2 linked regions of the Anaerocolumna chitinilytica genome follow. The protein of the gene in region 2 interacts with the protein of the main gene of each other region in a pairwise test. Links are inferred from orthologs where the notes say so. Each region holds a gene or a part of one and is shown on either strand. Other genes may lie near its edges.

Region 1 (3,304 bases), 510 kb from region 2 along the record:
GCAGCAGTAAGATTATTGAAGAAATATTTGAAGGCAGATATCAGAATGTACCGGAACAGGCCAGATTCGGTGCGCAGATATGTTTACAAGACAGAGTAGCTTTTATTACTGGTGTTCCTGTTCTAAAAGCATCTGAGGTATCTGCAGGTGAATTAAGGGGGGGAGCAGCACTGGTGATAGCGGGTCTTATGGCAGAGGGAAAAACCATTGTCAAAAATCCTTATCATATACAGAGGGGTTATGAGGATATATGCAGAGATTTAAGAGCTTTGGGAGCGCAGATTGAATATAAAGAAGATTAGAACTTCATAATGAAAGGATAGGAACTCTTGAAAACACGACCGGATAAAAAAAGAAAGATAGTAATACTGTTTGTTCTTTTTATTCTGCTTGGAGGATTCCTGCTTTATTCAACCTGTAGTCTGAAGACGGTAAATATAACCGGCAGTACTCATTACAGTGAGAAAGAGTTAAAGCAGGAATTACTTACAAGTAGGACAGATGGAAATTCCATTTTATTCTATCTGAGGATGAAGTATGGCAGTAAGCAAATAATTCCCTTTGTTGAGGATGTTACTGTTAAGCTCATTAATAGCCATACGGTAAATATTCGTGTATATGAAAAACCGGTTATTGGTTGTATTCAATATATGGGGAGTTATATGTATTTTGACAAAGATGGTATCATGGTAGAAAGCTCAGAAAAGAAACTTAAGGGTGTACCTTTTGTTACAGGTCTTCATTTTAATAGCTTTGTACTCCATGACAAGATTGACACCAGTAAAAAAGAATTATTTCCAGTAATCCTTGAACTTACCAGATTGATTCAGAAATTCAGTCTGAAGGTTGACACAATACAGTTTAATGAGGAGTCAGAAGTATTGATAAAAAGCGGGAAAAATGAAATTCTTTTAGGTAACAGAGATACTTATGATGAGCAAATGGCGCAGCTGGAAACTATACTGCCGAAAGCAGATGGAAAAAGGCTACTTATTGATATGAAGAATTTTGTGGTAGGGCAGGAAAAAATTGTTGCCAAGCCTATCGAATAAAAAGCAAAAAAGGGTTGATTATTTGAGTAATAAAAGATATGATATTTATTAGAATATCTAGCCTTATATTACTAGAACAGTAATATTGTATATGTGAGAGAAATCGTTTATAATTAATATAATTTAGGTGTATAGTGAAGGAGGAAGTACCTTGCTTGAAATAAGAACGAGTGAAGCAGAATCTACTGCAAAAATACTAGTTATCGGAGTAGGAGGTGCAGGAAATAATGCTGTAAATAGAATGATTGAACAAAACATAATAGGCGTGGAATTTATCTGCGTGAACACGGACAAGCAGCACTTAAAAAACTGTAAGGCTCCTCAATGCGTTCAGATTGGAGAAAAGCTTACCAAAGGTCTTGGTGCAGGAGCACAACCGGAAATCGGAGCTCAAGCTGCTGAAGAGAGCAAGGAAGAACTGATAGAAATTATTAAAGGTGCTGATATGGTATTTGTAACCTGTGGTATGGGCGGCGGAACTGGAACCGGTGCAGCGCCTGTAGTAGCTCAGATTGCAAAGGACATGGGTATCCTTACTGTAGGAATTGTAACAAAACCGTTTAAGTTCGAAGCTAAGGCCAGAATGAACAATGCACTTAGTGGTATTGAACGTTTAAAAGAACATGTAGATACATTGATTGTTATACCGAATGATAAGTTGTTAGAAATTGTGGACAGGCGTACTACAATGCCGGATGCTTTAAAGAAAGCAGATGAGGTATTACAACAGGGTGTTCAGGGTATTACAGATTTGATTAATGTTCCAGGACTAATTAATCTGGACTTTGCAGATGTTCAGACAGTTATGAAAGACAAAGGTGTTGCCCATATTGGTATTGGTGTTGGTAAAGGTGATGATAAATGTATTAGTGCAGTGAATCAGGCTATTACCAGTCCCCTTCTTGAAACTACTATACAAGGGGCTTCTCATGTTATCATTAATATCTCCGGAGATATCAGTTTGATTGAAGCAAATGAAGCTGCAACAATGGTTCAGGAGTTAGCAGGTGAAACAGCCAATATTATCTTTGGTGCGATGTATGATGAAACTGCTCCGGATTATGTTACTATAACAGTTATTGCTACCGGTCTTGAAGGAGCGGCAGGTAATGTCAGAGCAGAATCCAAAGGCCCCAGCTTTTTAAAACAGCCGATGGGAAGACCGGAGTATAAATTTGGAAGCCAAAATTCAGTATCTCCCTTTGAAAAAGCTCAGTCTCAGGTTGCTGCTGCAAGCACAACTCCTGTATCACCTTACGGAAGCAATCTTTCCCATCATTCCACAAGAGAGAACAACGATGCGGGAAGTATTAAGATACCTGAATTTCTTCAGAAGAATCGGAATCATAAGTAATATTAAAAGGATGAATACTATAAATCAATAAAAATAACCTGTATTGGGTCTTAAAACCTGGTACAGGTTATTTTTTTGTATATCAATACCCAATAATTTACATATTTGAAGATTTTCTAACAGGAAAACAAATTATATCGTTGAATAGGAGGGGATATTGTAGGTGTAGGTAAATGAAAACTTAAGTATAAATACCAGTTTATGACAAATTTAACGGCATAATAAAGCTATAATAGGATTTATTATAAAGGAAATGAGGGGGTGGAATTGCAGGTAGAAGTCTATGTGGATGTGATTTTTTTAATAAATTTCATCCTGGATTTCGTTCTATTAGTAACAGTAAAAAAAGTATTGAGGTATGTTTGCCCTCTCTTAAGGGTTATGCTGGGAGCGGCTGTTGGAGCCGCTGGTGCCTGCCTGTTTGCAGTGATTCCTGAAATAAATCATATTCTCAGATTTCTTTTAGCCTATCTGCTGCTAAGCTACTTCATGATTTTAACTACCTTTGGAAGAAAAAAACTGAAGGAACAGTTAAGAGCAGTGGTGTTATTATACATATCAACTTATTTTTTAGGAGGACTGCTTAACAGTCTATATTATTATACTGATTTTGGCATATATCTTATGCATAGCACAAACTCAATCTGGTTTTTTATAGCATTTCTAACAGGAATAGCTGGAATGTATGTGTTTATCAGATTCTTAAAAAGACTAAGAGTAAAAGTGTCAGAGCTTTATCAAACAGACCTTATGCTAAACGGTAAGACAGTAAAGGCAGTCGGCTTCCTGGATACGGGTAATTGCTTAAGGGACCCATATTTTGGTAAGCCTGTGATTATAACGGATTATACGGTGATTGAACCCTTATTGACGACTTCACAGAATACTATGTTGCAAA
Region 2 (3,094 bases):
ATCATACCCAATTCCGGTTTTAAATGTTTTACTTTGCATTTCAATTGGTGTAATCATTATTAACTCCTATCTGCGTTCTTTTGTACGCTTCTAAATCAGGTGATATAACTTATCCCTATTTTTCCCTGGTTTAAATATATTTTGATAACGATACATAATATCGTCCTTTTTTCGTTTGGTTTTCAAGTCCATTATAAATGAATTTCCCATATCCTCTGACTGAGACTGTTTCGTTTTCTTTTAGCTGATAGCTGTTGCTTTCTACCAGCCTTCCGTCTACAAAGACTTTTCCTCCTGAAATCAAAGAAAGAATGCTGCTTCTGGAGGATTGAAATGCCAGTGCAATTACAGCATCCAGTCTCGGGGATGCTACACTCCCTTTTATCTCTTTAAATTCCGGTGTAAGAGCTGGCGCATCTCCTGCAATCACCTCGCATCGGACATTTGTATGTTTGATTTTCTCAAGATTTTCAGCGAGGTAATAACTTAGCTTGGATTCACAATAAATATAACCTTCTTTATCTTTTACTAAAATATCACCTATCTTACCACGAGTGGTTCCAAGGTTCATAATGGAGCCCAAAAAATCTCTATGACTAAAATCATCACTGTATTTCTTATTTAATGGTGTTATTTTTAAACAAGCAATATAATCTGAAAAAGCTTTTACGGAGGAATCTCCGCAAAAGCATAGGATTCTCCTTTCAGCTCCATCAAAACCGCCGAAAAGCTCATATTTTACATCCGGTAGTTCCGGTTTTGTACTGTAAAAAATACTGATTTCATTTAAGGTTAAAAAATCAGTATATGTATTAATATTTTTGTTATAGGCAGTTCTTGCCAACTCAAGAAGCCTTTTTTTGAAAAGCTGTTCGTCTTTTTCTGTGTTCATATTGATCCCCATTTGTACTTCTTACTGTCTACTGCCATGACATAGTATCTGTTATTGTTAAAGTAAAGCAAATTATATATCTTTAATATATCTGTCATAGCACAATGGCAATTATTGCAGCAAATGCTCAAAAAAATTCTGTAAAAACAAAATTATTACAAAACCTATTAAAGGCGACAAATCAGCCGCAGGATTACTGAAGATTGAATATTTCAGCAAAAATCTCACAGGTGTCAGAATTGGTTCCATAAGAAGTGCTAACAGGTTCTTAATTCTTTCTCCGCCATTAAACCAGGAAGAGAACATATATAATAATAGAACCAACTGCAATATCATAAAAAATATATAAAATGTTGTGTATATAATTTGAGCCATATTTTAGAAATCCTTATTTAGTGTAGGTACTTCAAATCCATTGCTCTGCAGTATATCGGAGTAATCTCCTGATATATCCACTGATTCAGGTGATATTATAAAGATAAAACTGGAAATTTGATGCAGCTTGCCATTCAATGAGTATACAGAACCGGATATAAAATCCATAATCCTTTGTGCAAGATCAACATCAAGGCCTTCCAGATTAATAACAGCAGCTCTTCCGGATAACAGCATATCACAGATTTCCTGGGAATCCTCAAAGGTTGCAGGCTTCATAATACAAACTTCAAAGCCTTTAGGACTTGTCCTGATGGGCACTACCTTTCCCTGGGAAGGTTTCTCTCTGTCAACTTTAATCTGTTTTTCTCTTCTTGCTTCATTTATAACATTACTAACTACCTGAGAGGACATGTCTGTTTCATAAGCAGGCTGATAAGCAGGTCTAACCGCTTTTTTTTCAATCTTCTCGGCTTGCCTATACTCTTTCTCCTCCTCGTAATCGTCATCATATTCATCGTCTTCTGTTAATTTCAGTGAATCTAAAATGCTTTTAAAAATATTCTCCATACGACCTCCTATTGTGAGTTATTTGAATAATCTTGATTATTCCAACAACTCCTATTTGTAATAATAGCTATCCGCTAGCTTGTCCTATAATTACGTTCCCCAAATATCCCGGTTCCCACACGAACCATCGTTGCGCCTTCTTCAATGGCTATCTCATAATCTCCCGTCATGCCCATAGAAAGCTCATCCATAGTAACATTATCAATGTTTTTCATTTTTATGTCAATATTTAATTGTCGCAATTTTCTAAAATACTTTCTATTTTTCTCGGCTTCTTCAACATTTGGAGCAATTGTCATCAAACCACATATATGCACATTGGGAAGCTTTGCTATTTCCAATATGAGAGCTTCTACATCCTCTTCATATACCCCGAACTTGCTTTCTTCTCTGGCCATATTTACTTCGATTAAGATATTACAGATAATCCCTTTCTTCTCGGCTTCTTTTTGTATTTGCTCTGCAAGCTTCAAGGAATCAACCGAGTGAATCATGGCTACCTTATCCACAATATATTTTACTTTATTGGTTTGGAGATGTCCAATCAAATGCCAGCGGATATCCTTCGGCAGTAATTCATATTTTTCTGTTAACTCCTGTACTTTATTCTCGCCAAATACGGAAATGTTTTCTCCTAGAACAGTTTCAATATCAGAAACCGGCTTTGTCTTACTTACAGCAATCAACGTAATTTCATCCCTTTCCCTGCCAGCCCGGGTACACGCTGCGTTTATTCTAGTTTCCACTTCTTTCAGATTCTCTTTTATAATATCAGCGTTCACAAAACTACTCCCTTTCTATTTCTATGCTTTCCCATTTTACCAATTACAGCCCATAATGAATTATTTTAGTATATAATAGACTGTTCTGTTGCTGTTCTACTATCTAAAGCAATATGATCAAATACGGATAACCCATTTGGGGTATTCTTTTTTACAATACAATACTCTTCATTTTCATAAAGAATCTCAACAGGACGAAACACTGCATATCCTTTGTTAACATTATAAACGCCTTTAAATTTTTTTGTTTTCTCAAGCATGAAGGTATCGCTGTCACTCTGACCTTTAATCACATCTCTGTTTTTAAACAAATTTGAATCAACATAGATATAATCACCATCTTCATAATAGTCAACAGCTATAAACTCATAAGTGGTTTTATCACCGTTATCCGTGGAAGAAGAATCAATTCGAATTAATCCTTCTTTGTCTGAGTCACCACCATGAGTAAGGTAAGATTTCGGTACCTTGTAAA

Evidence for each region.
Region 1: the proteins of bsdcttw_RS14000 (region 2) and ftsZ interact in binary tests that used the Bacillus subtilis proteins (3 or more experiments, as listed by UniProt). The link is inferred for Anaerocolumna chitinilytica from one-to-one orthologs.

What each region holds. Positions count from the first base shown.
Region 1 is NZ_AP023368.1:3,706,059-3,709,362, reverse strand. What follows is about bases 338-3,304. They hold ftsZ (cell division protein FtsZ), read left to right. Parts: upstream 338-1,203; coding sequence 1,204-2,406; downstream 2,407-3,304. Other genes in these bases: bsdcttw_RS16210 (sigma-E processing peptidase SpoIIGA), read left to right, coding at 2,674-3,304; bsdcttw_RS16220 (cell division protein FtsQ/DivIB), read left to right, coding at 338-1,052. Also shown: murA (UDP-N-acetylglucosamine 1-carboxyvinyltransferase), read left to right, coding at 1-302; more of bsdcttw_RS16220, read left to right, coding at 330-337. UniProt on the Bacillus subtilis protein: Essential cell division protein that forms a contractile ring structure (Z ring) at the future cell division site. The regulation of the ring assembly controls the timing and the location of cell division.
Region 2 is NZ_AP023368.1:3,198,707-3,201,800, forward strand. What follows is about bases 55-2,811. They hold bsdcttw_RS14000 (cell division protein SepF), read right to left. Parts: upstream 1,838-2,811; coding sequence 1,271-1,837; downstream 55-1,270. Other genes in these bases: bsdcttw_RS13985 (DivIVA domain-containing protein), read right to left, coding at 55-57; bsdcttw_RS13990 (YlmH/Sll1252 family protein), read right to left, coding at 131-892; bsdcttw_RS25530 (YggT family protein), read right to left, coding at 1,004-1,267; bsdcttw_RS14005 (YggS family pyridoxal phosphate-dependent enzyme), read right to left, coding at 1,912-2,607; bsdcttw_RS14010 (HlyD family efflux transporter periplasmic adaptor subunit), read right to left, coding at 2,685-2,811. In the rest of the region: more of bsdcttw_RS13985, read right to left, coding at 1-54; more of bsdcttw_RS14010, read right to left, coding at 2,812-3,094. UniProt on the Bacillus subtilis protein: Cell division protein that is part of the divisome complex and is recruited early to the Z-ring. Probably stimulates Z-ring formation, perhaps through the cross-linking of FtsZ protofilaments. Its function overlaps with FtsA.